Regions from separate parts of the Marivibrio sp. genome, predicted to be linked through region 1. Evidence: riboswitches for the same ligand, from Rfam matches in the RefSeq annotation. Region 1 holds a riboswitch; each other region holds the start of a gene.
The links. A riboswitch is a leader RNA that binds a small molecule or an ion and turns the genes downstream of it on or off. The one in region 1 is predicted to bind cobalamin.

Region 1 (10,064 bases):
GACCTCGCTGCAGATGGACATCAAGATCACCTCGATCACCGAGGACATCATGCAGACCGCGCTGGCCCAGGCCCGCGACGGGCGCCTGCACATCCTGGGCGAGATGGCCAAGGCCATCACGTCGGGTCGGGAGGAGGTCTCCTCCAACGCGCCGCGGATCGTCACGATCCAGGTGCCGAAGGACAAGATCCGCGACGTCATCGGCACCGGCGGCAAGGTGATCCGGGAGATCTGCGAGGTCACCGGCGCCAAGGTCGACATCGACGACGACGGGACGGTCAAGGTCGCCTCCGTCGACGGCGACGCCGGCCAGAAGGCGGTCGAGTGGATCCAGGGCATCGTCGCCGAGCCGGAGCCCGGCAAGCTCTATCGCGGCAAGGTCGTGAAGATCATGGACTTCGGCGCCTTCGTGAACTTCATGGGCAACCGCGACGGGCTCGTGCACATCTCAGAGCTGGCCGAAGGCCGCACCGAGAAGGTGAGCGACGTGGTCAACGAGGGCGACGAGGTCTGGGTCAAGTGCCTGGGCGTCGACGAGCGCGGCAAGGTCCGCCTCTCGATGCGCGTCGTCAATCAGGAGACCGGCGAGGACATCGAGGACCAGCTGCCCAAGCGCGAGCCGCGCGGCGGCGGCGACCGGGGCGACCGCCCCCGGCGGAACCGCCGCGAGGACTGATCGCGCCCCATCGGTCTGAGAGCAGCCTGAGACGAGAGACGCCCGCGGGTCCGCCCCGCGGGCGTTTTTCATCGCAGCCTCTCCCGGCGCCCCCGCGCAAGCGGGGGCCTTCCGCGGCCCGCGCCGCCGCCGGCGCGCCGCTCGACCAGGTCCCCGCTTTCGCGGGGACTCCCGACAGCGTTGTCGCGCTTGCCGCAGTTTTCCGCCCGGCGCCCCCGCGCAAGCGGGGGCCTCTCGCGGCCCGCGCCGCCGCCGGCGCGCCGCTCGACCAGGTCCCCGCTTTCGCGGGGACTCCTGCGGGGTTTATGGGGCCGGGCGTTTGTTATCAGGCGCCCCCGCGCAGGCGGGGGCCTCCCGCGGCCTGCGCCGCCGCCGGCGCGCCGCCCGACCCGGTCCCCGCTTTCGCCGGGGACTCTGGCGCGGGTCTGTCATCGCCGCTTGACCGTCGATAGCGTCGCGTCGTACTGATTCCGGCAGACGATCGGTTCCCCGGGACGGCCAAAGGCCTGGGGGATTAAAAGGGAACACGGGGAGAGCGCCTACCCATCAGGGGGCGCCGAGCCCGGGCTGCCCCCGCAACCGTAGGCGGCGAGCGGGGATCCCCGATCCGGCCCTGAGAGAGGGCGGATCGGCGAAGCCACTGGGGCGCGTTCGCGCGCGCTGGGAAGGCGGATCCTTCAGCGACGACCCGCGAGCCGGGAGACCTGCCGAGCGTTGAGGCGCGCCCATTCGGGGCCGCTTCGCCTGAAGGGCCTGCCGCTGTCGCGCGCAGGCGTGTTTCGTCGGGTGTGACGAAAGAAGGGGGAAGACTTCCATGCAGACCATGACCGCCAAGACGGGCGCCGTCGCGCGCCCGCAAACCCGTCTCGCCGCCGCGCTGTTCGCCGCGCTGTTCGGCGCCCTCCTCGTCTTCGGGGCGGGGCTCGCCAATTCGTCGACGCTGCACAATGCGGCGCACGACGCGCGCCACGCCTTCGCCTTCCCCTGCCACTAAGGCCGGGGATCGGCGTCACGCCGAGGACCGTTCCATGCTGAAACGCATCATCGCCCCGGCGCTGGCCGCGGGCGTGCTCGTCGGCGCGCTCATCTCGGGCCTGCAGACGATCACCACGACGCCGATCCTGATGGAGGCGGAAACCTATGAGAGCGCCGCCGCCCCGGCGCTCGACGGATTCCGCATCGTGCTCGCGCACGCCGAGCACGACCACGGGACGGGCGCGATCGGCGCGCCCTGGGCGCCGGACGCCGGGATCGAACGGCTGCTCTACACCGTCATGGCCAACATGGTGCTGGCGACGGGCTTCGCGCTGCTGCTGACTGCCGCCTTCGCCGTTTATGGCGGAAAAGTGGACGGCCGGCGCGGCCTGATCTGGGGCTCAGGCGGGTTTCTCGCGCTGACGCTGGCCCCGGCGGCCGGCCTGCCGCCGGAGCTTCCCGGGACCTTCGCCGCCGACATCGTGGACCGCCAGATCTGGTGGATCGGGACCGCTCTCGCCACGGCCGCGGGCCTAGCGCTCGCCGTCTTCGCGAAAGAGGGCGCGGCGAAATGGCCGATGATCCTGGGCGGCCTCGCCCTGATCGCGCTGCCCCATCTGATCGGCGCGCCGCATCCGGGCTACGCCGGCGGCGCGCCGCCGCCGGAGCTGGCGGCGGAGTACGCCGCCACCTCGATCGCGGTTTCCGCCGTCTTCTGGGCCTTGCTCGGCTGGACGGCGGGGACCTTCTGGGCCCGCGGCGAAGCGGAGGCGGCGGCCGAGGACGCCGCGCGCGCCGGGGTGCGATGACGCGCGGCGCCGACGATCCGGCGGAGGCGGTGCGGACGCTGGCCCGCACGGTCGACCGGGCCGCCCTGTCGACGCAGACGGCGGACGGGGGCGCGCCCTATGTCTCTCTCGTCCTCACCGCCTGCGATTTCGCCGGCCGGCCGGTGATGCTGTTGAGCGACCTGGCCGACCACACCAAGAACCTGAAAGCCGACCCGCGCGCCGCCCTGCTGCTGGACGGCACGGCCGGCCTCGCGGAGCCGCTGACGGGCGCGCGGGCCAGCCTTTTGGGCCGCATCGAGCGCGTGGCCGACGCGGCCGAGCGCGCCCGCCTGCAGGGGCGCTATGTGGCCCGCCATCCCTCGGCCGCGCTCTACGCCGGGTTCGGCGATTTCGCGCTCTATCGCTTCGAGATCGAGCGCGCCCATCTGGTCGCCGGTTTCGGACGCATCCATTGGATCGAGGAGGCGGACGCCCTGCTCTACCCCGGCTCGGCGGACGCGGCGGGGCTGTCCGCGGCCGAATCGGACGTCGTCCAGCACATGAACGAGGATCATTCCGACGCCGTCGCCCTCTACGCCAACCGGCTTCTCGGCCTCCCGGGGGCGGGCTGGCGGCTGACCGGGATCGACCCCGAAGGCGCGGACCTGCGCCGTGGCGGCGAGACCGCGCGGCTTCCCTTCGACAAGCCCGTGCGCGACGCCGAGGCCGCGCGGGTCGAGCTCGTACGGCTGGTCAAACGCGCGCGGGCGTAACGGGGTCTCGGCGCCCCGGGGCGGGCTGAACGGCTTTCGCGCGGACGCCTGCGCGCCGGGCGCGCCGTCGGGCCGCGGAATCGGTTGATCCCCCCGCCCCGCCCCGCTATGCAAACCCTCGGCCGTCGACCGCCCCGTCCCGCGGGTCGACCGGCGGCGTCGTCAGAACAGCCGAAAGCCGCGCCCGGCGCCGCCTCCCGACACGGGGAAAGCGGCCGGTCGCGGATCGGATGGGGTCCGGGGCGAGGCGCGCCGCTTGCAACGAAGCGCGCCCTCCCCGAAGAACCGCCGGGCCGCCGCCCTCAGGGCGCGGCCGGGCCGCTTGCAAGGAGGAGGAAAGCCTTGGCGTCGAAAGATCTCGGGACTCCCAGCGCGTTCGGGCTCGACAATCACGGGGTGGTCAATCCGGGCCCGGTTCACTGGAACTACGGCGCCGAGGCGCTCTACGAGGAGACGGTGCGCCGCGGCCTTGGGACCATTACGACGGGCGGCGCGCTCAGCGTCGAGACGGGCGCCTACACCGGCCGCTCCCCCAACGACAAGTTCATCGTCGACGAGCCGGCCAACCGCGACCAGGTCTGGTGGGGCGCGGTCAACAAGCCGATCGAGGAGCGCCGCTTCGACCAGCTGCACGCGCTGACCGCCAGCTACCTTCAGAACCGCGACGTCTTCGTCCAGGACCTCTACGCCGGCGCCGATCCGGAGCATCGGCTGCGGGTGCGGGTGGTCTCGGAGAGCCCGTGGCACAGCCTGTTCGCGCGCAACATGTTCATTCGCCCCGCGGCGAGCGAGCTGAGCGGCTTCGAGCCGGATTTCACGATTCTGCACGCGCCGCATCTGAACGCCCTGCCCGGACGCGACGGCACGAATTCGGAATGCTTCGTGCTGTTGAATCTGGCCCAGCGCCTGGTGCTGATCGGCGGCACCCGGTACGCGGGCGAGATCAAGAAGTCCGTCTTCTCGATCATGAACTACCTGCTGCCGGCCCGCGGCGTGCTGCCGATGCATTGCTCCGCCAATATCGGCGAGGCGGGCGACGTCGCGATCTTCTTCGGGCTCTCGGGCACCGGCAAGACGACGCTGTCGGCCGACGGCACGCGCCGGCTGATCGGCGACGACGAACACGGCTGGTCCGACAACGGCGTCTTCAATTTCGAGGGCGGCTGCTACGCCAAGGTGATCAAGCTCAACCCGGAGATGGAGCCGGAGATCTGGTCCACCACCCGGCGCTTCGGCACGATCCTCGAAAACGTCGTCTTCGATCCGCAGACGCGCGAGCTCGACCTCGACGACGGCACGTTGGCCGAAAACACCCGCGCCAGCTATCCGATCGACTTCATCCCCAACATCGAGCCGACGGGCCAGGGCGGACAGCCGAAGAACATCGTCATGCTGACCGCCGACGCCTTCGGCGTGCTGCCGCCGATCGCGGAGCTGACGCCGGAACAGGCGATGTACCACTTCCTGTCCGGCTACACCGCCCGCGTCGCCGGGACGGAGCGCGGCGTGACCGAACCGCAGGCGACCTTCTCCACCTGCTTCGGCGCGCCCTTCATGCCGCGCCATCCGACCGTCTACGCCCAGATGCTGCGCGAGCGCATGGCGCAGTCCGGCGCGCGCTGCTGGCTGGTCAACACCGGCTGGTCCGGCGGCTCTTACGGCGAAGGGCAGCGGATGTCGATCCACCACACCCGCGCCATGGTGCGCGCCGCGATCGAGGGCAAGCTCGGCTCCGTCGCCAAGGTCCCGGACGAGAATTTCGGCGTGTTGATCCCGGAGGCCGTCCCCAACGTGCCGGCGGAGGTGCTGCAGCCGAAAAGCACCTGGGCCGACGGCGGACGCTATGACGAAGTGGCCCGCACCCTGCGCGGCCTGTTCGAGAAAAACTTCGAGCAGTTCGAGGACCACGTCTCCGACGACGTCAAGAAAGCGGGAATCTACGCAGCCTAGGGACCCGGCGCGACGCCTCAGCGGATATCCGCCTGTGCGGGAGTTCCTGGGCGGGACCGATGTAGGGCTTTCGCTTTTGGTGGGGCGGCGCGTCGGAGCGTGTTAGACTGGACGCCAGACCAGTCGAAGAGGACGCCTGAGACCTCATGGAGCTCTATCCGGACGGACCGACGCCGACCGCGCCGATCGATCTGCCGCCCGCCGCGGTGCGGGTGGAGGCGGCGGAGGACGGCGGGCCGATCCTGCACGGCCTGCCCGAGCGGGCGCCGAGCTTCGGGGCGGCGGCCGAATGGCTGGACTGCGCGGCCGTCCGCACGCCGGACCGGCCGTTCCTGATCGCGCCCGGCCTGTCGCTCGGCTTCGACGAGGCGGCCGGCCTGACCGACGGCATCGCGCAGGCGCTGATCGATCGGGACCTGGGCGCCGACCGACCCCTGATGATCCACGGACCCGGCGAGCCGGCGGCGATCCTGATGCATATCGGCGCGGTCAAGGCGGGCGTGCCGACCGCGATCGCGCCGCGCGCGCCGGCGCGGCTGGCCGCCGAATCGGGGCCGGGGCTGGTCTACGGCCTGGACGGGCGCGCCGCCCAGGCGGTCAGCGACATCCTGGAGACCACCGGCGCCGGCCGGCCGGAGACCGTGATCGGGGTGCGCGGGGTGGAGCGCATTGCGCTGACCCGCGCGACGATCGAGATCATGGAGGCGCGCCAACGCACGCCGCTGGACCGGGCGTTCGCGCTCTATCCGGCCGCCCAGCGTTCGCCCTCGCCGCATTCGGTGATCGCCTCGCGGCGCTCCGCCGCGGCCGCGACCTCGGCCCTGTTGGCGGCCTGGCCCTTCGCGGCGGTCCGGCACACCGTGGTTCTCAGCTCCGGCGACCCGCTCGACCCGCTGGGGGCCGGACCGGCGACCCGGCTGGTCATGGCGGTGGGCGGCACGATGATCCTGCACGCCGGCCAGTCGCGGCGCGGCGAGATCGCCTCGCTGCTGAAGGCGTCCGGCGAGACGGGCCCGACCTTGATCGCCGAGCCGGCCGCGGCGCTGGAGCATTTGTTGGACGCGGCCGACGAAGACCCGCTGTTGGCCGATCACCTCGCCTCGCGCCTTGAGGCCGTGTGGGTGCTGGACGGCCCGGCGGAGCCGGGTCTGGCCCGCCGGCTGGATCTGTTCGGTCGGCGCACCCGCGGCGAGCGCATCGCGCTGCTCGATTGCCTGAGCCTGCCGGAGACGGCCGGTCCCGCCCTGTGGCGGCGGGCCGACGCGCTCGCCGACGGACGCGGCGCGGCGCCCGGTCTGGCCCCGCTGCCCGGCCTGTCGGCGCGCGCCCCCGGACGAGAGGCGGGCGGACGAGAGGCGGGCGGACGGGAGGCGAGCGGGCTTCGGCTGCGCGGCCCGGCGGTGGGGCCCGGCTGGTTCGGCGCGTCGGAGGAGGATGTGCTGTGGGACGGCGACGGTTTCCGCCTGACCGGCGCGGCGGCGCGTCTGATCGACCCGGCGCGGCCGGAAAAGGGGCTGGTGTCGGCCGCGTGACGCCCGCAGCCTCCGCTCAGATCATGAAATCGAACTGGCTTTGCGATTGGCTTTCGATGCCCGCCTTGCGGGCGGCGACGCACAGATGTTCGATCGTCGTCTCGGACAGACGCTGCATCGCGTAATCCTCGATCTCCTGCCAGATCGGGCGCAGCACGACATGGCCCAGTTCCGAGCCGGCGGGATCGGTCAGCGGGTCGCGGCCGCCTTCCATGTCGCTCACCACTTGCGCGATGTCGGCGATCGTGATGCGTCGGCGCTCTCGCGCCAGCCGGTAGCCTCCGCGCGGCCCGCGGACGCCGCGCAGGACGCCGGCGTGCACCAGCCCTTGCAACACCTGCTCCAGATAGCGGCGCGGGATGCCCTGACGCTCGGCGATCTCTTTCGACTGCACCGGCTGATCGGAGGCGTGGTAGGCGATGTCGAGCACCGCCTCGATCGCGAACATGAGCTTCTTGGTGAGCCGCATCCCGCCGCCTCTCTCAGTGCCCGGTGGACCCGAAGCCGCCGACGCCGCGGGCGGTGCGGTCCAGATCCGTCGTCTCCGCCCACGCGACGCGGGTCACCGGGGCGACCACCATCTGGGCGATGCGCATGCCGCGCTCGATCGTAAAAGGCGCGTCGCCCAGATTGACGAGAATAACCTTCACCTCGCCGCGGTAATCGCTGTCGACCGTGCCGGGCGTGTTCAGCACCGTCAGCCCGTGCTTCGCCGCCAGCCCCGAGCGCGGGCGCACCTGGGCCTCATAGCCCGGCGGCAGGGCGAGGCGCAGCCCGGTCGGGATCATCGCCCGCGCGCCCGGCGCCAGGGCGACCGGCCCGTCGATCGCCGCCAGCAGATCGCAGCCCGCCGCCTCCGCGCTGCCATAGTCCGGAAGCGCCAAATCCGCGCCGTGCGGCAATCTCTCAACTTTTACAGAAATTGTTTCCATATCGGATCGATGGTCCTTCGACTGACCGGCGCGGGACTATTCGGCGGCGTCCCGGGCGGCGGCCTTGAAATGATCGGCGATGCGCCGCGCCAGCGCCTCGGCCGCTTGGGCCTTGGTCTGGCGCGGCCAGGGCTCGGCCCCCTCGGCGGTGATCAGCGTGATCTCATTGTCGGCGCCGCCGAAGGTCCCGCTGCCTTCGGAAACGTCGTTGGCGAGAATCCAATCGCAGCCCTTGCGCGCCCGCTTTTCGGCGGCGTGCTCTGCGACCTTCTCCGTTTCGGCCGCGAAACCGACCACCAGCGCCGGCCGGCTCGGGCCCGGGGCGCTCAACCCCATGAGGATGTCGGGATTTTCGGCGAGCGGGAGCGGCGGCGGCGGCTCGCCCGGGCGCTTCTTCAGCTTGTGCGCCCCGCGGTCGGCGACCCGCCAGTCCGCGACGGCGGCGGCGCAGACGGCGACGTCCGCCGGCAGGGCGGCGCGACAGGCCGCCTCCATTTGCGCCGCGGTCTCGATCCGCACCACCGCGACGCCGGCGGGATCCGGCAATTGGGTCGGGCCTGAGACCAGCGTCACCTCTGCGCCCAGGGCGGCCAGCGCCGCGGCGATCGCATGCCCCTGACGCCCGCTGGAGCGGTTGGCGATGTAGCGCACGGGATCGATCGGCTCGTGCGTGGGGCCGCTTGTCACCAACGCCCGGCGGCCGGCGAGCGGCCTGTCGGCGCCCGCGGACGCCGCCGGCGCCGCATTCAGGCGGCGCAGGACGGCGGCCGTCAGCGCCTCCGGCTCCACCAGTCGGCCGGGGCCGTACTCGCCGCAGGCCATCGGGCCTTCGTTCGGTCCGATCACGGAGACGCCGCGCCGAACCAAGGTCTCCAGATTGCTTTGGGTTGCGGCGTGCTCCCACATCCGCACATTCATGGCCGGGGCGACGAGGACCGGCTTGTCGGTGGCGAGCAGCACGGTCGTCGCCAGATCGTCGGCCATCCCGGCGGTCATCTTGGCCAGGATGTCGGCGCTGGCCGGGGCCACGACCACCAGGTCGGCCTGCCGGGAAAGTTCGATATGGCCCATTTCGCTCTCGTCGGTCAGCGACCAGAGATCGTCATAGACTTTGTCTTCGCTCAGCGCCTGGAGGGAGAGGGCGGTGACGAATTGGGCGCCGCCGCGGGTCAGCACGCAACGCACCGCGACGCCCGCCTTGCGCAGCAGGCGGACGGTCTCCAGCGCCTTGTAGGCGGCGATCCCGCCGGAGACGATCAGCAGGACGCGGCGCTCGATGTCGGCGGCGGGAACGGCGGCCATGGCGGGACCCCTTCGGCTCGCGCGGAATTCACGTCCCTTCCATGTAAATTGAAGTCGGCGCGAGCGCAAGCGGCGCGGCGTTTCGAGGGGCCGGCGCCGCGCCGGCGCTCGGCGAGACGAAAAGTGAATCCGCAAGCGAAATGGTTAAGAGGAGGTTAACGCCATCCAAACTGCGTTTGAAGTTTTATCTGCGCCGAGCGCGTCGGCGCGGCGCGTCAAAAGGCCGGACGCGCGCTCAGAAAATCTCCGCGACCGCCAGCACGATCAGCGCGGCGGCGATCACCGGCAGCCAGAAGGACAGGCCGGGACGGTCGATCCGGGTCTCGTGGGTCGGGCCGCCGCGCGCCCCGTCGCGCGACAGGCGGGCCAGCGTGTCCTCGGCGCGCCGCAAGGTCTTGGGAAGCCGTTCCAGCGCCTCGACCGTATCGCGCACGACTTCCACCGCGCGCGCTTCGGGTCCGCGGTTCGCGATCACCCAATCCTCGATCATCGGACGGGCCATCAGCCACATGTTGACCCGGGGGTTCAGGGTGCGGCCGACCCCTTCCGCCACAAGCATGGTCTTCTGCAGCAGCAGGAGATCGGGCTGGGTCTCCATGTCGAAGCGCTCGGTCGTGCGGAACAGGTGAGAGAGCAGCCGCGCGACCGAGATCTCGGCGAGCGGCTTGTCCAACAGCGGCTCGCCGATCGCGCGCAGGGCTTGCGTGAACTCCTCCCGGCTCTTGGTCGGCGGCACGATCCCGTAATCGAAATGGGTGTCCGCGACCCGCCGGTAATCCCGATTCAGAAAGCCGACGAGAATATCGGCCAGGAAGAAACGCGTGCGCCGGTCGACCCGGCCCATGATGCCGAAATCCACCGGGCACAGCCGCCCGTCCGGCGCGACGAACATGTTCCCGGGATGCATGTCGGCGTGGAAGAAGCCGTCGCGGAAAACCTGCAGAAAGAAGATCCGCGAGGAGCGCTCGAGGATGTCGTCGATATCGTGACCGGCGGCGCGCAGGCCCTCCAGATCGTCGATGTTGACGCCCTCGAGCCGCTCGATCGTCAGCACGCGCCGGCCGGTGCGCTCCCAATCGACGCGAACCACATGAAAGCCCTCGTCGCCCTCGCAATTCTCGCGCAGTTCGGACGCGGCGGCGCCTTCCAGGCGC
Region 2 (10,064 bases), on a different contig from region 1:
CCGACGCCGTCATCGCCAACGCCGACTGCGCGGCCGTGGGCGGCGGGCTGTTCGGAGCCGAGGCCGCCCGCGCGGTCGACGCCCCGCCGCGCGCCGCGCGCTCGCTCTCGGCGCTCACCTTCCTGGGCGCAGCGACGGCGCGGGGCTTTCCGCTGCTGCGCCACACCGTCTTCTTCTCCAGCGCCTATGAGGACGAGTTCGCCCGCATCTTCAACGCGCGCCGCCTGCCGCACGAGCCGACGGTCTATATCTGCGCCCAGGACCGGGGCGACGCCGACAAGACCGGGGACGGGGACGGGGACGGCGGCGACCCCGATCGCCCGGCCGAACGCCTGCTGCTGCTGGTCAACGCGCCGCCCGACGGCGACCGCGCCGCGCCCGATGAGGAGGAGATCGCCAAATGCGAAACCCGAACGCACGATCTGCTGGCCCGCTGCGGGCTGACGCTCTCGCCGGCGGGCGCGGGGTTTCAGACGGCGGGCCCGCGGACCTTCGCGGAGCTGTTCCCGGCGACGGGCGGGGCGCTCTACGGCCGGGCGAGCCACGGCTGGCGGGCGTCCTTTCAGCGGCCGGGGGTCAAGACGCGCCTGCCGGGCCTCTATCTGGCGGGGGGCAGCGTCCATCCGGGACCGGGCGTCCCGATGGCGGCGCTGTCGGGCCGTCTGGCGGCGGCGGCGGCGACGGCGGGACTGACGCGGGACCGCGCTTCGACGTAAGCGTGCCTGACGGCGGGTACGTCTGGTGGTATCTCGACGGGATCAGCGCCGACGGGCGCTACGGCGTCACCCTGATCGCCTTCGTCGGCAGCGTCTTTTCCCCCTATTATGCGGCCGCGCGACGCAAAGGCGCCGGCGCGGCCCCGGCTGAGCGGCACGTCGCGATCAATCTCGCCCTCTACAGCCTGGACGGAAGAGGCCCCGGGCGCTGGTGCATGACGGAGCGCGGCGCGGGCGCGCACAGGCGCCGCGCCGACTTCTTCCAGGTCGGACCCAGCGGGCTCCGCTGGGACGGCCGCACGGTGGTCGCCGAGATCGAGGAATGGGCCGTCCCCCTGCCCCGCCGAGTGCGCGGGCGCATCACGCTGACGCCCAAGGCGATCAACGCCGAAGCCTTCGCGCTGGACCCAGGCGGCCGGCATCATTGGCGCCCGATCGGGCCGATCGCCGACATCGCGCTCGACTTCTCGGCCCCGCAGCTCTCCTGGCGCGGCGAGGGGTATCTCGACAGCAATTGGGGGACCGAGCCGCTGGAGCGACGCTTCCTGCGCTGGGACTGGTCACGCGCCGCGCTGCCCGACGGCGCGGGCGCGGCGATCCTCTACGACCCCACGCTCGCCGACGGCGCGGGCGAGCCGTTGGCGCTCCACATTGATGCGGCCGGGCGGATCTCTCGGCGGCCGGCGCCGCCCCGCCGGGCGCTCGGGAAATGCTTCTGGGGGGTCGAGCGGGAGACCTTGGCCGACGAGGGCGCCGCGCCGCGCCTGCTCAAGACGCTAGAGGATTCGCCCTTCTACACCCGCTCGCTCATCGAGACGCGGCTGTTCGGGCAGGACCTGACTGCAATGCACGAAAGCCTGGACCTGACGCGTTTCGACAAACGCTGGGTTCAGACCCTGCTGCCGTTCCGGATGCCGCGGCGGGCGTGAGAGAGGCGCGGTCAGCCGTCGCGAAACCGATTGCGTCCGCTCTCTTCGCCGCGCGCGCGCTTTTCTTCGTCCTTCCGCTTCTCGCGCTTCAGCGAGATCAGCTGCCACACGCCGAAGCCGATCACGCCGCCGAAGATCAGCGCCGCCTCGATCGCGACCAACCATTGCGGCTGCATGACTCCTCTCCCTCTCAGGCCGCGTTGGCGTCGGGGTTGAGACGCCAGACGGTGAAGTTCAGCAGGCCGGCGAAGCTGACCCACATGAGATAGGGGACCAGCAGCCAGGCCGCGGTCGCATCGACCGGATAGAACACCACCATCGTCGCCGCCACAGACACCCACAGCGCGATGACGTCGCCCATCGCGAGGTCCATGCGCTTCATGCCGAAAAACAGCGCGGACCAGGCCGCGTTGAAGACCAGTTGCACCGCATAGACGATCATCGGCAACACGGCTTCGCCAGGCCCGGCGGCTTCCCACACGAACCAGCCGGCGGCGGCGTTCATGCCGTATAGGATCGTCCAGGCCGGCGCGAACAGCCAGCCCGGCGGCTGCCAGCGCGGCTTGCGCAAGGCGAAATACCAATCGCCCGGCTTGAAGAAGGCGCCCGAACAGGCGGCCGCGAAATTAGCCAGCGCGAAAGCGCCGAGGCTCCAATAATCCATCGCCGGATGCGCATCCTTCGCCGTGCGAGAGACGAGCTCGCTGCGGATCAGTCCGCCGCTCGGCCGGCCGCGTGGTCGCGCGCCTCGAGCCGGGCGAAAAGCTCGATCATGAAGGCGAATTTAGCATCCAAACCGTCCGGCGCCAGGGCGGGCGCGCCCGAGGCCGGTTCGGGCAGGGCGGCGGCGCGCACCAGAAACTGCGTTTCGGCCAGCGCCGGGGCGCGCCCGTCCTCCAGCGATCTGCGCGTCCAACCGGCCGCTGCGCGGGCCGCCAGCGCCAGCTTTCGCCGCTTCGGCACGACCGCCCGACGGCTGACGGAATCGAAGTCGGCGGCGGCGACCTCCGCCCCGATCTCGGCGTAGATCAGGCGGGCGGCGTGGATCGCCGGTCGGCAGGAGGCCGGCAGATGCGCGATCCCCGGCTCCGCCCGGCGGTAGAGGTCGGCGGCGGCGTCGAGCAGCCGCTGAACGACGCGCCCCAGCGCCGGCGTGAAGCGGGGGTCGGCCAGGAAGGCGTCCGGCTCGATCCCCTCCTCGCGCAGCCAGCCGGTCGGCAGATAGAGGCGGCCCGCCCGCGCGTCCTCGCCGACGTCGCGGGCGATGTTGGTGAGTTGCATGGCGACGCCGAGGTCGCAGGCGCGGGCCAGCGTCTCGGCCTCGCGCGCGTCCATCAGCACCGCCATCACCGCGCCGACCGAGCCGGCGACGCGCGCCGAATAGTCGTAGACCTCGCCCAGCGTCTCGAATCGCCGGCCGTCGCGGTCCCAGGCGAAGCCTTCGAGCAACGCCGTCAGCAGATCCTTCGGCACGCGCTTGGCGCGCACGACGTCGGCCAGCGCCCGGTCGGCCGGATGGTCCGCCGGCCGGCCGGCGTAGAGCGCATCCAGGCGGCGCTGGAGGCGCTCCACCGCGTCGGCTTCGGCCGGCTCAAGATCGACCAGATCGTCCGACAAGCGACAGAAGGCGTAGAACGCGTAAGCCGGCTCGCGGATCGCCTTCGGCAGCAGCAGGGAGGCCGTGAAGAAGCTGCGCGAGCCGGTGCGGATCATCGCCCGGCAGGCGCGCCGGTCGGCCGGCGAGGCGTAGCAGCCCCAATAGGGGCCCCGCGGCGGCGGGGCGCCGGCCCCCGCACGGCCTTCAGCCTGCGACGCGCCGCGCATCGGGGATCACCCTGTCGAGAACCTTGGCGGAGGAGAGCACGCCGGGAATGCCGGCCCCCGGATGCGTCCCGGCGCCGACGAGATAGAGGCCCTCGACCTCCTCGCTCTTATTGTGCGGGCGGAACCAGGCGCTCTGCGTGAAGATCGGCGCCAGGCCGAAGGCGGCGCCCTTGTGGGACAACAGCCGCGTCTCGAAATCCTGCGGCGTCAGCATCCGGCTGGAGACGACGCGCCGGGCGAGGTCGGGCAGCACCGTCTCCTCGAGCCGCTTCTCGATCTTCCGGCGATAGGGCTCGGCCTCGCGCGCCCAGTCGACGCCGCTGTCGAGATGCGGGACGGGCGAGAGGGCGTAGAAGGCGTCGCAGCCTTCGGGCGCGACGCTTGGGTCGGTCGCGCTCGGCCGGTGGAGATAGAGGCTGAAATCGTCGGCCAGCTTGTGGCGCGAGAAGATGTCGGTCAGCAATTCCTTATAGCGCGGCCCCAGCACCATCATGTGATGCGGCTGATGCTCGTAGCGCCGGTCGGTTCCGAAATACCAGACGAACAGGCTCATCGAGTATTTCGCCCGCGCGAGCTTGGCGTCGCTCCACCGCGTGCGGGCGTGCGACGGCAGCAGGTGCTTGTAGGTCCAGGCGCTGTCAGCGTTGGAGACGACGAGATCGGCGGGGATCGTCTCCCCGTCCTTGAGGCGAACGCCGGTCGCGCGCCCGCCCTCGACGGTGATCTCGGCGACCTCGGCCTCGTAGCGCACCCGCGCGCCCTGGCCGCGCAGCAGATCGACCATGCCCTCGATCAGCTTGTGGGTGCCGCCCATGGCGTAGTGGACGCCCCAATGCCGCTCCAGATGGGCGATCAGCGCGTAGATCGAGGTCACCTGGAACGGATTGCCGCCGATCAGCAGCGGATGAAGGCTGAGCGCCGTACGCAGCTTCGGGTGCTTGAAGAAATGCGAAACCAGCCCGTAGACGGTGCGATAGGCCTTGAGACGCACCAGGTCGGGGATGGTCTTCACCATGGCTCTGGGATCGTCGAAGGTCTGGTCGCCAAGCTCCAGGAAGCCGACGCGGAAGATCGCCTCGCTCTGCGCCATATAGCGCTCGAAATTCTCGGCGTCGGCCGGGCTGATGCGCGCGATCTCGGCGCGCATGGCCGCCGGATCGCTGCAGAGCGCGAATTCGTCGCCGTCGTCGAAGCGCACCTTGTAGAAGGGCTCCAGCGCGCGCAGCTCGACGTCGTCGGAGAAGCGCCGCCCGCAGAGATCCCATAACTCCTCGAACAGGAACGGCGCGGTCACGATGGTCGGCCCGGCGTCGAAGGTGAAGCCGTCCTGCTTGAAGACCGCCGCCCTCCCGCCGGGCCCGTCGAGGCGCTCCAACACCGTGACCCGATAGCCTTTCGCGCCGAGCCGGATCGCCGCCGCCAGCCCGCCGAAGCCGCTGCCGATGACGATCGCGTGCGGGCGCGACTCGCCTTCGTCCGATCCGGGCGGATCGGTCGGCGGCGCGGCGGCGTCTGCGGAATCGAGCGTCAACATCACGTGACAGTATCAGGCGCACATCCGCCGGACGCAAGGGATGAACACCCCTTCACAAAAAGGGGTCGCCTTATCACATGGGCCGTAGACGCAAAGGATAGAAAGGAGAGATCTCCGATGGAGACCAGAGACGTGCTGCAGAAACGGCTCGAATCGCAACTGCACGAAATCAAGGCCGAGATCGAGAAGATCGAGGCCAAGGCGAAAGCCAAGGAGGCCGACGCCCAGATCGAAAGCCAGGAGAAGCTCAAGGAGCTCCGCGAGAAGCGCGAGCGCACCGAGCAGAAGCTGGAAGACCTGCGCAACGCCAGCGAAAGCGCCTGGGAAGACGCCAAGGCGGGCGTGCAGCTCGCCGTCACCGACCTGAAGGCGGCGTTGGACAGCGCGAAGTCGCGCTTTTAAGAGCCGCGGCGATCGACGCTGAGACGGAGCGTCGTCGGGATCAGTCCCGGCGACGCTCTTTCAGTTTGCGCATCACGGGCCGCGCGGCCAGCGCCGCGACGACGCCGAGCGTCACCGCCGTCAGCAGGATGTCGAGCCCGCCGAGTTCGTGAGCGATCGCGTGCAGCGTGCCCGACATCGGCTCGTGTCCCGGATGGGCGAGGACCGGCGTCGCAATCAGGGCGGCGGACGCGGCGGCGCCCAGGGCGGTCAGCGTGGTGCGAATCATGTCTTTCAATTCTCCATTGGCGAGGGCCCTCCGCCCTCTTCTCGGATGAAGCGCAACGTCGCGACGGCCGGTCTCCTGGCTCGACCCCGTCTCCGCCTTCCGCCTTCCCGGTCGCGCGACCAGTGGCGTCTTTGGAAGGCGGCCGCTTGGGGCCTTACAGTGGCGGGGGCCGCGCCGGCCTTGCACCGGCTTCCCGATTATCCCGAACGCAAAAGCGCCCTGGACCGTCACGAACGAACCGGACGGTAGCGAGGCGCAGGCGCTCCCGCAACGGTTTCATTGGCGCAGGCCGCCCGCCGCCCTAACTTTTCGCCCATGACGACGGACGCCGATCCCGAACGCTGGCTGCAGGTGACCGACGGCGGGCTCTATTGCGCGCCGGGCGACTTCTATGTCGACCCGCACCGCGGGGCCGAGCGCGCGGTGATCACCCACGGCCACGCCGACCACGCGCGCTGGGGCAATTCCCATGTGCTGGCGACCGAAGGCACGTTGGCGATCATGGCCGCGCGCTACGGCGCCGACGCCTGGAAGACCAAGCAGACGCTGGCTTATGGCGAGACGGTCAGGATCGGCCCGGTCGCGGTCTCCTTCGCGCCGGCGGGCCATGTGCTGGGGAGCGCGCAGGCGGTCCTCGAATACAAGGGCGCGCGGGTCGTCGTCTCCGGCGACTACAAGCGCCGGGCCGATCCCACCTGCCCGTCGTTCGAGCCGGTCGCCTGCGACGTCTTCATCACCGAGGCGACCTTCGGCCTGCCGGTCTTCCGTCATCCGCCGGATTCGGAGGAGATCGGGAAGCTTCTGCGCTCGCTCGAGACCTTCCCCGAGCGCACGCATCTGCTGGGGGCCTACGCGCTCGGCAAGGCCCAACGGCTTTTGCGCCTGCTGCGTCAGGCGGGCTACGACCGCACAATCTATCTGCACGGCGCGATGACGGCGCTCTGCGAGCTCTATGAGGCGCACGGCGTGGCGCTCGGGCCGCTCGAGCCGGTGAGCCGTCGAGACAAAAAGAGCCTCGCCGGCGAGATCGTGCTGTGCCCGCCCTCCGCCTTGGCCGACAAATGGAGCCGCAGCTTCAAGGACCCGCTCAGCGTCATGGCGTCGGGCTGGATGCGGGTGCGCCAGCGCGCGCGCCAACGCAACGTGGAGTTGCCGCTGATCCTCTCAGACCACGCCGATTGGGACGAGCTGATCCAAACGCTCGCCGACGTCGGCGCGCCGCGGGTCTGGGTCACCCACGGCCGGGAGGAGGCGCTGGTCCATTACGCCCGACGCGAGGGCTATGACGCGGACGCCCTTTCCCTCGTCGGGCGCGAGGACGAGGAGGACGACTGAACCGATGGCGGTCAAAGCCTTCGCCGACTTGCTGGAGCGTCTCGTCTTCACCGCGTCGCGCAACGGCAAGCTGCGCCATCTTGAACGCTACTTCGCAGAGACCCCCGATCCGGACCGCGGCTGGGCGCTGGCGGCCCTGACCGACGGGTTCGAGAAGCGCGTCGCCACGCCCGCCGTCATTCGCGGGCTGATCGAAGAGCGCGCGGACCCGGTCCTCTTCCGCCTGTCCTACGACTACGTCGGCGATCTGGCGGAAACCGTCTCTCTGATGTGGCCGGGGCCGGACGAGCCTGCGCGGGAGAACGCGCCGCTCGCGCTCTCGAGCGTCGTCGAGACGGTGCAGGAGGCGCGCAAGAAGGACGTCCCCGATCTGCTGGCCGGGTGGCTCGACCGGCTGGACGCCGGCGGCCGCTTCGCGCTCCTCAAACTGCTGATGGGGGGCTTGCGGGTCGGCGTCTCGGCGCGCCTCGCCAAGACGGCGCTCGCCGGCTACGGCCAGGTCGATCTCGACCGGATCGAGGAGCTGTGGTTCGGCCTCGCGCCGCCCTATGAGGACCTCTTCGCCTGGCTCGACGGCCGGGCCGGGCCGCCGGCGGTGGACGACCGGCTGATGTTCCGCCCGATGATGCTGGCCAACCCGTTGGAGGAGACGGAGCTCGACGGCCTAGACCCCGCCGACTTCGCCGCCGAATGGAAGTGGGACGGGATCCGCGTTCAGTTGGCGGCTTCGGAGGGGGCGGCGAAGCTTTTTTCACGCACGGGCGACGAGATCGGCGGAAGCTTCCCCGAAATCGTCGCAGGCGCAGACTTCGACGCCGTCTTGGACGGCGAATTGCTGATCCTGCGCGACGATCAGGTCAGACCCTTCAACGATTTGCAGCAACGCCTCGGCCGCAAGACGGTCTCGGCCAAGATGCTGCGCGACTATCCCGCGCATCTGCGCGCCTACGACATGCTGTTCGACGGCGGCGAGGATTTGCGCGCCCTGCCGCTCGACGCCCGCCGCGCGCGCCTCGCCGCCTTCGTCGCGCGTCAGAACAAGAGTTGGCTGGACCTGTCGCCGGAGGTCCCGTTCGAGAGGTGGGACGAGCTGCACGGCCATCGCTCCGACGCGCGGGAGGCGGGGATCGAGGGGCTGATGCTGAAGCGCCGCGACAGCGCCTATCTGGCAGGCCGACCGAAGGGGCCGTGGTTCAAGTGGAAGCGCGATCCGCTGGTCGCCGACTGCGTGCTCATGTACGCCCAGCGCGGCCACGGCAAACGCTCCAGCTTCTATTCCGACTACACCTTCGGCGTCTGGCGGGGCGAGGAGATCGTGCCCGTCGGCAAGGCCTATTTCGGCTTCACGGACGTGGAGCTGCGCCAGCTGGACAAGTATGTGCGCGACCACACGGTGGAGCGCTACGGCCCGGTGCGCGCGGTCGAGTTCGGGCTGGTCCTGGAAGTTGCGTTCGATTCCATCCACCCCTCGACCCGCCACAAATCGGGTCTCGCCATGCGCTTCCCGCGCGTCTCCCGCATCCGCTGGGACAAGCCGCATGAGGAGGCCGACCGGATCGAGACGCTGGAGGCGCTGGTCGAGAAGCCGGCGGCGGATGCGGCGGCCGGATAGGCCTCCGTCAACGCCCGGCGCCCCCCGCGAAAGCGGGGCCCTCTGTCGGGCGGGCTCCGGCGATTGGGCGGATACCGCAGACAGGTCCCCGCTTTCGCGGGGACTTCTTGCGTGTTTCACGCGGCCCCAGTCAGGCTATCCCGCGACCCGCCGCCGCATCTCGGCTCCTACGTCTGGTCAAGGCGGCGTCTCCAGCGTAAATAGCGGCGCATGAGCGCAAGCGTCCCGCATTCCGCCGATCTGACCGCCCCCCGCGACGACGCCCGGAACCGCCGGGCGGTCGGCCTCTGGCTCGCCGCGAGCGCGCTGATGGTCTTCGCCATGATGATCATCGGGGCGATCACGCGGCTCACCGAAAGCGGGCTCTCGATGGTGGAGTGGCGCCCGCTGATCGGGACGCTGCCGCCCTTTACGGACGCAGAGTGGGCGCGGGTCTTCGAGCTTTACCGCGAGACCTCGCAATACCAGCTGATGAACCGCGGCATGTCCCTGGAGGCCTTCAAGGAGATCTTCTTCTGGGAGTGGTTCCATCGCTTCTGGGGGCGGATGATCGGGGTCGTCTTTGCGGCGCCCTTCCTCTGGTTCCTGATCCGCGGGCGGATGCCGGCGGGCTATGTGAAGCACGGCTTCATCCTGCTGGTCCTCGGCGGGCTGCAGGGCGTCATCGGCTGGTGGATGGTGAAGAGCGGCTTCGTCGACCGGACGGAGGTGAGCCAATATCGTCTCGCCGTCCATCTCGGCATGGCCTTCTTCATCCTGGGCTATCTGGTGTGGCTCGCGCTGTCGCTCTTGTGGCCGATCGAGGCGGGGCGGGCGGCCGCGCCGAGAGGCTACCGCCGCCTCGGGGCTTGGTGCCATGCGGTGGTCTTCTTAACCGTTCTCTCCGGCGCGATCGTCGCGGGCAGCCGGGCGGGCTTCATCTACAACGAATGGCCGACCATGGGCGGCGGCTTCGTCCCCACCCCCTTCTGGGACGCCGCGCTCGGCTGGCGGAACCTGTTCGAGAATCTCTCTGTCGTGCAGTTCGACCATCGCATGATGGCCTATCTGACCACGGCCGTCGTCGCGGCCTTCTGGCTCTGGACGGTGCGCCAAGGGGCCGCGCTGCACGCGCGCGTGCGCTGGGCCGCGCATGCGCTGATGGCGGGCGTGCTGCTGCAGGTGACGCTGGGAATCGCAACCTTGCTCTCGATCGTCTGGCTGCCGCTCGGCGTGCTGCACCAGGCGGGCGCGGCGATCGTCTTCTGCCTGACGCTGTGGGCGTTGAAGGAGTTGCGGGGCGCGCCCGCCCAAGCCTGAGGGAGCCCCCCGCGAAGGCGGGGACCTCCTCACACTCGCTCCACCGCTGCTCGGCGCTCGCATAGGCCCCCGCCTTCGCGGGGGCTCGTCGTATGACGCGGATCTACTCGATCGTCCCCGCGGCGCGCAGCCGCTCCAGTTCGAC
Region 3 (10,064 bases), on a different contig from region 1:
GGGTCGGTCTTGAAGCGGCGCTGACGGTCGGCCAACGGGGCGTCTTGGAAGCCGCCGGTCGCGTATAGCACCGGCAGATGCGCGACCGCGATCCCCGCTTCGCGCAGGCCGTCGATCACCGCCTTACTCATCGCCGCCGGATCGTCGTAGGGCCGACCGTCCGGATTATGATGCAAGTAATGGAACTCGCAGACCCCGGTGAAACCGCGGCGCAAACATTCGACGGCCAACTGCCGGGCGATCGCCGAGGCGTCTTCCGGTTGCAAGGTCTGAGCCAGGCGATACATCGTCTCCCGCCAGCCCCAGAAATCGTCGCCGCCGCCGTCCGTGCGCTCTTCGGCCCGACCGGCCATGGCGCGCTGGAAGCTGTGGCTGTGCAAATTGACGAGACCCGGCACGACGGGGCCGACGGCGCGCGGCGCGCGGCCGGGCTCGGCGTTCGGTTCGATCGCACCGATGCGCCCCTGCGCGTCCCAGCGGATAAGGGCCCGATCGACCCACCCCTCAGGGGTCAGAACGCAGGGGACGAAGAGTTCGGACATGCAATCGCTCCGGATCGGGTGGCGGGGCTGGCGCGGCGGCGGCGCTTGTGGCTTGCTGAAGGACAGGAAAACTGACCCGGCCGCTCGGAAGACGCAAGCCGATCGGGACGGGCGGGAAAGGTGGGTGCGCGATGTGGGATCAACTTTGGCTGAACGCGGATCTGGCGACGATGGAGCCGTCCTCGCGCCCTTACGGCGCGATCGAGGACGGCGCGCTGGCGGTCGAGGCCGGGCGCATCGCCTGGGTGGGACCGCGGGCCAATCTGCCCGACGCGCCCGAGGCGCTGGCCTCTCAGGTGCGCGACGCCGGCGGGCGCTGGATCACGCCTGGGCTGGTCGACTGCCACACCCACCTGGTTTACGGCGGCGACCGAGCGCGGGAATTCGAACTGCGCCTGGAAGGAGCGAGCTACGAGGAGATCGCCGAGGCCGGCGGCGGCATCGTCTCCACCGTCGAGGCGACGCGCGCGGCGGACGAGTCCGCGCTGCTGGAGAGCGCGGGCGCGCGCCTCGACGATCTGTTGGCCGAGGGCGTCACCACGGTCGAGATCAAGTCCGGCTACGGCCTCGATCCCGAGAACGAGGCCAAGATGCTGCGCGTCGCGCGGGCGTTGGGGGAAAGCCGGCCGGTGACGGTGAGGACGACCTTTCTTGGCGCGCACGCGCTGCCGGCCGCCTTCAAGCAGGACGCCGACGGCTATATCGACCAGGTGATCGAGGAGCAGTTGCCCCGCGTCATCGCTGAAGGCCTGGCCGACGCGGTCGACGCCTTCTGCGAGACGATCGCCTTTTCGCCGGATCAGACGCGGCGCGTCTTTGACGCCGCCAAGGCCGCCGGGCTGCCCGTCAAGCTGCACGCCGACCAGCTCTCCGATCTGGGCGGGGCGGCGCTGGCGGCGGAATACGGGGCGCTCAGCGCCGATCATCTGGAATACACGACCGAGGCGGGCGTCGCTGCAATGGCGCAGGCCGGGACCGTCGCCGTGCTGTTGCCGGGCGCCTTCTACACCCTGCGCGAAACCCAACTGCCCCCGATGACGGCCTTCCGCGCGCACAAGGTCCCGATGGCGCTGGCGAGCGACGTCAATCCGGGCTCCTCGCCGATCACCTCGCTGCGGCTCGTGCTCAACATGGCCTGCACGCTCTTCCGCATGACGCCGGAAGAGGCGCTGGCGGGCGTGACGCTGAACGGCGCGAAGGCGCTGGGGCTCGACCAAGAGTGCGGCAGCCTGCGCGTCGGAAAGCGCGCGGATTTCGTGCTGTGGGATATCGAGACGCCGGCGACGCTCGCCTACAGGCTGGGGGGCGATCCGTGCGCGGGCGTTGTGCGCGGCGGGCTCGTAGTGCGATGAAGGCGTCGGCGCTCGCGGCCTTGCTGACGTTGGCCGCCCTCGGCGCGGCCGCGGCGGAAGAGGCGCTGCCCCCGCCCGGGGAGCGCTTCCGCGATTGCGCCGACTGCCCGGAGATGGTCGTCCTGCCGCCCGGGACGTTCATCCTGGGCAAGCAGGGCGGGCGGCGTGCGGAGGCGCCCGCCACGCCGGCTGCGATCGACGCGCCCTTCGCCATCGCCCGAACCGAGACGACCTTCGATCAGTATCAGGCCTGCGTCGACGACGGCGGCTGCGCGGAGATCCCGTGGGATCGCGACTGGGGCCGCGCGGACCGGCCGGCGATCTACGTCACTTTCGACGAGGCGCAGGCCTATGCCGATTGGTTGGCGGCGCGCACCGGCCGCGCCTACCGTCTGCCCAGCGAGCGGGAGTGGGAGTACGCCGCGTTGGGCGGCGCGCCGGCCCCGTCGACCGGCGCGGGGATCGCCAACTGCGACGGGTGTCTGTCGGCGGCGCCCGGGCGCACGCTGCCGGTCGGATCGTTGCCGCCGAACGGCTTCGGCCTCCACGATATGCTGGGCAACGTGATGGAATGGACGCGCGACTGCTGGCGGCCGAGCCACGCCGCCGAGGCGGCGCAAGACTGCCGCGCGCGCGTGCGAAAGGGCGGCAGCTGGTACTTCGACCGCACCGTCTCGACCCCCAGCTACCGCGCGTCGGGCCGGCTGACCCATGAGGCCTACGACGTCGGATTCCGAGTGGTCGCGACGACGGAATAGAGAGGAGGCGCGCATCGTGAGGACGGCCGGGTGAAGCTCGGCCATAAGGGCCAAGGATTTTCTTGGATGCGGGAAGAGAAGGAGCGTCAAGCCCGGGCTTGACCCCGAGATCTCGCGGAGTCCGCGCTAAGCGTCAGGGGCGCCAGGCCTGCGCCGTCTCCAGGAGCGCACGCAGGACCGGACGCAGCCGCTCCGCCTTTGCCGGCTGGTAGGGGAAGGGCGGCGCTTCGTCCATGTAGAGGTCCTGGGTCAGCTCCAACTGCACCGCGTGCCAGCCCTGCGCGGGGCGGCCGTATTGACGCGTGGTGTAGCCGCCCTTGAAGCGCCCGTTCCAGACCTGCGTGAACGCGCCGCCGGCCTCCTCCGCCGTCGCGGCCAGCGCTTTGGCGAGGCCCGGGTCGCAGGCGCCGCCGCCCGCCGTCCCGAAGTTGAGGTCGGGCAGCCTGCCCTCAAAGAGTCGCGGCACGCGAGAGCGGATTGAATGCGCCTCCCACAGGACCGCAAAGCCGTGGACGCCGACGAGGCGCGTCATCTCCGCCTGAAGGGCCTCGTGATAGGGCGTCCAGAAGCCGTCGACGCGCGCGAAGGTCTCCGCCATGTCGGGGCCGCAGTCGTCGATATAGATCGGCCGCTTGTCGAAGGTGTCGATGGGAATGAGGCCGGTGGTGTTCTGGCCCGGATAGAGATTTTCGTCGTCCGGCGGTCGGTTGAGATCGACCACATAACGCGAATAGTTCGCCGCCAGCGCCGAGCAGCCGAGATCGGCGGCGAAGTCGTACAACCGGTCGACATGCCAGTCGGTATCGGGAAGCCGGCGCGCTTCGGGGGTGAAGCGCGCCAGAATTTCGTCGGGAACGGCCAAGCCGGCATGGGGGATGCTGACCAGCACCGGCCCCGCGCCCTGGTTGAATCGGTAGGGTTTCATGCCGGCTTCTATAGGCCGTCGCCGCGCTTCTGTCGACGCGGCGTTTTTTTCGCCGTGCGTCTAGGTCGCCAGATGCCTCTCCAGGAAGTCGATGGTGCGGCCCCAGCTGGTCTCAGCGGCGTTCTTGTCGTAGGCCTCGACCTGATCGTTGAAGAAGGCGTGCTGCGCTTCGTAGCGGTGCAATTCCGCCACCGGCGCCGGCGCCTGCTTCAACTCCGCCTCCAATTGGCCGACGGCCTCGGGCGTGCACCAATCGTCCTGCGTTGCGAAATGGCCTTGGAAGGGGACCCGAATCTGCGCGGGGTCGGCCTGCTCCTTCGGCGGGATGCCGTAGAAGCAGACGGCGACATCGCATTCGTCCAGCTTCACGCCCGAAATGATGGTGAGCGCCCCACCCATGCAAAAGCCCATGACGCAAACCTTCAGGCCCTTGGCCTTGAGCGCCTGGGCGGCGCCGCGCACCTCCTGCGTGACCGCGCCGCCCCAGTCGAGATTGCTCATGATGTGGTTGGCCTCATCGGCGTCGCCGGCGATGCGGCCTTCATAGAGGTCGGGCGCGAGCGCCGTGTAGCCTGCGGCGGCGAACCGCTCGGCCGTGCGCTTGATCTGGTCGTTCAGCCCCCACCATTCCTGGATGACGATGACGCCGCCTTTGGGCGCGTCGGCTTCCGCCAGATAGCCGTCGACCTGATGGCCGTCCGGACAGTCGATCTTGATCATGTCGCCCATAAGCTCGCTCCTCTTGTTCGTCGCGCGGCGCGTCTCGTCGGCGTCGCTGAGCTTAAGACATAGGCGGCGCGTCGGGACGTGAAAAGACGCGGCTCCCGCTTACGTCAAATAGTCGAGCGGCAGTTCCGTCGTGTTCTTGATCTCCTCCATCGCGAAGGACGAGGAGACGTCTGTCATGTCGACCGAGGCGATCAGGCGCTTATAGAAGCGGTCGAACGCCGGGATGTCCGGGATCGCGACCTTCAGCATGTAGTCGATCTCGCCCGACATGCGGTAGAACTCCACGACCTCGGGAAACTGCTTCACGGCCTCCGCGAAACGCGATAGCCAGTCGGCGTTGTGGTGGGCCGTGCGAACGGCGACGAACACCGTGACCCCCAGACCGATCTTGGACGGATCCAACACCGCCACCCGTCCCCGGATCACGCCCCTTTCCTCCAAGGCTTTGACCCGACGCCAGCAGGGCGTGGTGGACAGGCCGACGCGCTCCGCCAACTCGCTCATCGACAGCGCGGCGTCGCGCTGCAGTTCGGCCAGAATCCGTCGGTCGATTGCGTCCACTGTTTCTTCTTTCGGGGCAGGGGTGCGATAGCATACCAGTAAACGCTTTTATTATAAAATCTTTTTCTAAGACCATCCAGGATCGGCGCGATGTTCGCAAAGATTTGTCCCGCCGATCGCATTAGGCTGGTCGCGTCATCCTGAGAGCGAGAGAGGAGAGCGCGCCATGACCGATCTCAAGCGGTTGTTCACCGAGCACCCGGCGAGCGTCGGAGAAAGCTACGGCGAGCATATGGGGCAGGCGCTGAGCTTCGCCGGCGGGTGCTTCTTGGCCGGCCTCGCCTGCCTGATTCACGCCTTACTTCCCTTCGCTTGCGTCAAGACGGGCAGCCGGCGGATCGCAGCGCTGTATGAGCGGATGGTGACCAACCGGGTGCGCGCCGAGCGCCGGAGCGTCGCCGCGCCGGCGGAGTAGCGCTCACCCCGGCGGCTCGGCCGCCAGCGGGACGCACGGCGCCCAAAGATACCAGTCCGGATCGAACAGATAGCACTCGCGCAGCCCGTGGGGCTTGTCGATCGTCCCGTCGAGGACGGTGTAGCCCCATTCGCGCGCACGCGCTTCGCAGACGTCAGGGTCGAGCCCGTAGAGCCGGAATTCCGCGCCGACGCCCCGCCCCTGGACGGAGCGCACGAGGCCGCTCATCCGATGATCCGAATAGGTGTGGTCGGCGTGGAGCATCCACTGAGCGCCGATCGCGGGCAGGCGCAGGAAGGCGAAATCCTCGTCCCAATAGACCGGCTCCGCCTGAAAGACGTGCTGGGCGAAGCCGACCGACGCTTCTACGTCGCGAACCAGCAGATTTAGGCCGAGCCCGGGCGGCAGGCCGCGACCGAAATCCGGGGCGGGCATCCAGGGCGTCTTGGTGCTTTTCTTAGTCATGGGGCGGTGATCCTGAAACGGCGCGCGAACCGCGGCTATGATGCCCATGGCGACGCCGTTCGCTCCAGCCCCATTTTCGGGACTGCGGCGGGGCCGATCACCCTCCGGCCTCGCCCTTCAGCGCTTCCGCCCGGGCCTGCAGTTTGGCGAGCGCGGCGTCGAGCGCCGCGCGCTCCTCATCGCCCAATCCCTCCAGCAGATCCGCTTCCCAGGCCAGCGCCAGCGGCGCGATGCGCTGATAGACGCTTCGCCCGCGCTTCGAGAGCCTGAGGACGATCAATCGATTATCGCGCGAATCGGTCTCCCGGGTGATGAGACCGGCCTCCGTCAGGCGGGCGACCGCCCGGCTGACCTTGGCCTTGTCCATCGAGCCGCGCTCGGCCAAGCGATTGGACGAACTCGGCTCTTCCCGCCCGAGATTCGCCAGCACCCGCCATTCCGGAATCGTCAGGTCGAAGCGATCGCGATAGATCGTCGACAAGGCGCCGCTCACCGTGTGCGCCAAGACGGCGAGGCGATAGGGTAGGAAGCGCTCCAACACCAGCGCGTCGTCTTTCCCGGAGGAAGGAGCGGCTTGATCCATCCTGACCCTCTTCGGCGTTCGACCTCTCGATCGTTTCATATAAAACGAGGGCGACGGACGGCGCAACCGACGCTCACGCGTCCGAGGCGATGCGCAATACGGCGAGGCTGTAGGGATTGAAGAGGTTCGAGCCGGCCTGGTTCAGAACCAGTTCTTCGATCGCGAACAGGCCGTCCGCCTCGCCGCGCCGGATCAGTGAGAAGAGGTTCATATTGTAGCAGCAGCAAAGCGCCCAAACGCTTGCGTTCGCGTTCAGGACGGCGTCGTCCAGATCGAAGCGGTAGCGCTCCGCGATCGCGGAAAGCGGCGCATTGTCCCGCACTGCGGTCAAGCAGCGGCCGAGCGTCGCCTGGGCCAACGCCGCATCCGCCTGCCAGCCGAACGGCTCGAACAGTACGAGGCGGCATCCGGGCGCGCGCTTGGCGAGATCGACCAGGAAAGACGGCGGCAGAAACGCGATTTGCTCGACGGCCGCGCAGCTGAAGATCACGGGATTTTTTAGCCCCTCCAAGAAGGAGAAGTCGGGTGCGTAGAAGTCGAAAGCGGCCGCCGTGAAGCGTCCGCCGCCGGGCTTCGCCATCAGGGCTTGGGCCGCCTGGCGGCCGCTGTGCGATTGTTCCGCGCCCACATAGTGCAGGTCGGGCCGCCCCAGGCGCGCGGCGATCGCGGCGAGATTCCGCCCCCAGCCGCAGCCCAGTTCGACGACGGCGTCGACACGCGGGTCGATCGCCGCGACGACGGCGTCGCGATAGCGTTCGTCCCGGCAGGCGGCGCGCGGCGCCTGGCGATAACGTCCGTCGCTAACGACGACGAGATGTCCCGGCTTGGGAACAAACGCGCCCGGCGCTATGCGTACCGGAAAGCTCTGACGTCGGATGAAGGCGCTGACGAGACCGTCGCTTTCGGGCGGAGGGTCCATCTCGGCCAGAACGTCCGCCGCACTCGCCGCGGCGTCGAGCACCCGTTCGAGCCGGTTCAGCAGTTCCGCCCAATTGGCCTCATAGTGCCGCTTCTGGTGGGCGTTCAGGCGCATGAAGCGGCCCGCAAGAACGCTCAACGCGCTCGACGAGCCGTCGACCGTCAGGCCGGCGATCGACAGCGCGCGGCCCAGCATGGGTCCGTCCAAGCCGGCGCCGCCGGTCGCCTCCGTCAAATCACCTTGTCCTCGCCCACGATCTCTGCGAGCCATTTCAGGTGGCCTCGAAGCTCGCGCCGGCGGGTCAGTTTTTCGCGCGCGGTGGCTGGCAGTTCGGCGGCGTCCAGCACGCCCTTGCGGATCAGAAGGTCGACCAGATCCTCCAACACCCGGCTCATTTCCAGATCGCTCTGCGTCAGCAGATTCTGGGGATCGCGCGCGCCCGAGCCGAGGCCCAGCTCTTCGAGAAAGGCGGCAAGCTCAGGGTCGTCCGCCGCCATATAGTGCGGGCAGCGTTCCGACTTCCGCGCCTCCACGGCGACCACTGCGCCCCGGCCGTCGCGCCTGACGAATGGCATGATCCGCTCCGCTCGTCCTCGTTGCGGCCGGACCTGCGCCCGGCGGCGTGGCGATGAGCTTAGCGTCGCCTGCGTCCGCGCGAAAGCGCCGCCGCAGGGTAGCGCGAGACGTCCCGCAGCAGGTCGCGCAGCCGAGCCGCCTCGCCGCCGCTCGCGGAAAGCTCCGGCCGCTTGGCCAACTCGCGCGCCGCGTCGGCCGGGTCGACGCCGCCCGGCAGCGCGATCAGCCAGCCCAACAACGCGTCCTCCGCGAGGCCCGTCGGCGGATCGTCGAGCGCCAGCAGCCCGCGCAGCGCAGCGCTGGGATCAAGCCGCGCCCAGTCGCGGTCATGCGCGCGCAGGGAGTCTCCGTCATGCGCCCGCATGGAGTCGCCGTCGTGCGATCGCGCGGCGCTGCCCCGCGTCGCGAAGGAAGGGGCCGAATCGAAATACGCCATAAAAACCTCCTCCCGGGGCACCCCGCCCGGTCGTCGACTAGGGTTGGGAGGCGGCAGGTCTCCTGGCTCGCGGGTCAGGGCTTCGTCGCCGGCCTTCCCGCGGTCCGCCGGTCCCTCGATCGGTTGCGATCGGGACCCGAGCGGACGCCGCAGTGGCGCGCTGGGGCGACGAGGCTCGCCGCTTACAGTTGCGGGGGCAGCTTCGGCATAGGCCCGACGTCAGACGGGCCGCACCGAATTCCCTCTTCGTCCCCGTCTCCGGGGAACCGCCTCGATGAAGAAAAAGGCTACACCAGTTCGAGGCTTTGACCAGCGCGAAAACGACGGCGCCCGTTCCGTCGGCGGCGAATTGACCGCGGGCGGGGCTTCGGGCGATGATCGGTCTTCGCCCGTCCGGTTCCGCGACGAAGGTCTCGCGCTCATTATGTTCGACACGTTGCGCCAAGCCATCGCCGACACGTTGGAGCGCCATCGCCAGCAACCGTTCCTGGACGCGGCGATGGCGGCGTGCGCGCTCGTGGCGATGGCGGACGGCGAGGTCTCGCTATCGGAACAAAGCCGCGTCGACGACGTGCTGGAGGCGATAGACCGGCTGGCGCTGTTCGACGTGCATGAGGCCGTCGACCTCTTCAACGAGTATGTCGAGGGCGTGACCGCAAACCCGACAAAAGGCCGAAAGCGCGCCCTGGATGCGGTCGCGCGCATGAAGGACGACGCTGAGGCGGGGGATCTTTTGGTCAAAGTCTGCCTCGCCGTCAGTCGGGCCGACGGAGAATACGCGCCCGGCGAGCGCGACCAGATCGCGGCCGTGTGCCGGCGCCTCGGGCGGGATCTCGCCGATTACGAATGAGGAGCGTCGAGCGCCGCGCGGGCGCTCCCCGGGATCGGCACCGTGCGATGCACCACGGGGCGCAAGGCGACGTTGGATTGGATGCGCTGAACATGCGGCAAGCGCGAGAGGTGCTGCTGGTGGATGCGCTCGAAATCCCGCATGTCGGCGACAACCACGCGCAGCAGATAATCCGCCTCGCCCGCCAGCAGGAAGCAGTCGACGACGCCCGGACAGGCGGCGACCGCGCCCTCGAACGCCTTCAAGTGGGTTTCGGTCTGCGACGCGAGCGTCACCTTGACGAAGACGCTCGACTGATACCCGAGCCGCGCTTCGTTCAACACCGCCGTGTAGCGTTCCACGACGCCGTCCTGCTCAAGACGCTGCAGCCGGCGCTGGCAACTCGACGCGGAGAGGCCGACACGCTCCGCCAACTCGGCCAGCGTCGCGCGGGCGTGATCCTGGATCGCCTCCAGGATGCGGATATCGGCGGCGTCAAAGGTCATTTTTGCAAGATATATGCGGATACATCGCTTGCAACGCAAATTTTCTGCAAAACAAGCCGATTGGTCCGCTCAGGACGAAAGGACATTCCCCGGCCGCAGGCTTACACTGGTCTGTGCAATCAACAACCGGTTTCAAGCCGAAGAGAAGGGGTGAAGGCGATGCTGGTCGGCGTGCCGAAGGAAGTGAAGAACCACGAGTACCGGGTGGGGCTGACCCCCACCAGCGTGCGCGAATTGGTCCATCACGGCCATCAGGTGATGGTGGAGACCGGGGCCGGCGGCGGCGTCGGCGCGCCGGACGCGGATTATGAGGCCGCGGGCGCGCGCATCGTCGACGGAGCCGACGCCGTTTTCGCGGAGGCCGAGATGATCGTGAAGGTCAAGGAGCCGCAAGCCTTCGAATGCGCCAAACTGCGCGCGGGCCAAGTGCTGTTCACCTATCTCCACCTTGCGCCCGATCCCGAGCAG

Region 2: linked by a shared signal. The riboswitch ahead of RIB45_RS06495 (HupE/UreJ family protein) and the one ahead of RIB45_RS17420 (CbtB domain-containing protein) in region 1 are both predicted to bind cobalamin.
Region 3: linked by a shared signal. The riboswitch ahead of RIB45_RS09310 (hypothetical protein) and the one ahead of RIB45_RS17420 (CbtB domain-containing protein) in region 1 are both predicted to bind cobalamin.

The regions. Positions count from the first base shown of each region.
Region 1 is NZ_JAVJQE010000015.1:326,858-336,921, reverse strand. Features, by position in the region: gene pnp (polyribonucleotide nucleotidyltransferase) at 1-676, shown strand, start outside; cobalamin riboswitch at 1,142-1,402, shown strand; gene RIB45_RS17420 (CbtB domain-containing protein) at 1,491-1,670, shown strand; gene RIB45_RS17415 (CbtA family protein) at 1,705-2,460, shown strand; gene RIB45_RS17410 (HugZ family pyridoxamine 5'-phosphate oxidase) at 2,457-3,194, shown strand; gene RIB45_RS17405 (phosphoenolpyruvate carboxykinase) at 3,537-5,144, shown strand; gene RIB45_RS17400 (hypothetical protein) at 5,291-6,676, shown strand; gene RIB45_RS17395 (RrF2 family transcriptional regulator) at 6,693-7,145, opposite strand; gene dut (dUTP diphosphatase) at 7,159-7,608, opposite strand; gene coaBC (bifunctional phosphopantothenoylcysteine decarboxylase/phosphopantothenate--cysteine ligase CoaBC) at 7,645-8,910, opposite strand; gene ubiB (2-polyprenylphenol 6-hydroxylase) at 9,146-10,064, opposite strand, start outside.
Region 2 is NZ_JAVJQE010000008.1:33,683-43,746, reverse strand. Features, by position in the region: gene crtD (1-hydroxycarotenoid 3,4-desaturase CrtD) at 1-716, shown strand, start outside; gene RIB45_RS06525 (carotenoid 1,2-hydratase family protein) at 719-1,645, shown strand; gene RIB45_RS06520 (hypothetical protein) at 1,657-1,821, opposite strand; gene RIB45_RS06515 (TspO/MBR family protein) at 1,836-2,309, opposite strand; gene RIB45_RS06510 (phytoene/squalene synthase family protein) at 2,357-3,469, opposite strand; gene RIB45_RS06505 (phytoene desaturase) at 3,447-5,003, opposite strand; gene RIB45_RS06500 (sll1863 family stress response protein) at 5,121-5,405, shown strand; gene RIB45_RS06495 (HupE/UreJ family protein) at 5,446-5,673, opposite strand; cobalamin riboswitch at 5,722-5,917, opposite strand; gene RIB45_RS06490 (ligase-associated DNA damage response exonuclease) at 5,989-7,008, shown strand; gene RIB45_RS06485 (cisplatin damage response ATP-dependent DNA ligase) at 7,013-8,620, shown strand; gene RIB45_RS06480 (COX15/CtaA family protein) at 8,831-9,919, shown strand; gene RIB45_RS06475 (CaiB/BaiF CoA transferase family protein) at 10,023-10,064, opposite strand, start outside.
Region 3 is NZ_JAVJQE010000009.1:115,771-125,834, reverse strand. Features, by position in the region: gene RIB45_RS09365 (formimidoylglutamate deiminase) at 1-542, opposite strand, end outside; gene hutI (imidazolonepropionase) at 674-1,894, shown strand; gene RIB45_RS09355 (formylglycine-generating enzyme family protein) at 1,891-2,652, shown strand; gene hutG (N-formylglutamate deformylase) at 2,786-3,577, opposite strand; gene RIB45_RS09345 (dienelactone hydrolase family protein) at 3,638-4,306, opposite strand; gene RIB45_RS09340 (Lrp/AsnC family transcriptional regulator) at 4,406-4,867, opposite strand; gene RIB45_RS09335 (DUF6356 family protein) at 5,034-5,282, shown strand; gene RIB45_RS09330 (VOC family protein) at 5,286-5,747, opposite strand; gene RIB45_RS09325 (MarR family winged helix-turn-helix transcriptional regulator) at 5,845-6,330, opposite strand; gene RIB45_RS09320 (class I SAM-dependent methyltransferase) at 6,404-7,483, opposite strand; gene RIB45_RS09315 (hypothetical protein) at 7,480-7,824, opposite strand; gene RIB45_RS09310 (hypothetical protein) at 7,884-8,261, opposite strand; cobalamin riboswitch at 8,297-8,547, opposite strand; gene RIB45_RS09305 (TerB family tellurite resistance protein) at 8,686-9,111, shown strand; gene RIB45_RS09300 (Lrp/AsnC family transcriptional regulator) at 9,102-9,596, opposite strand; gene ald (alanine dehydrogenase) at 9,756-10,064, shown strand, end outside.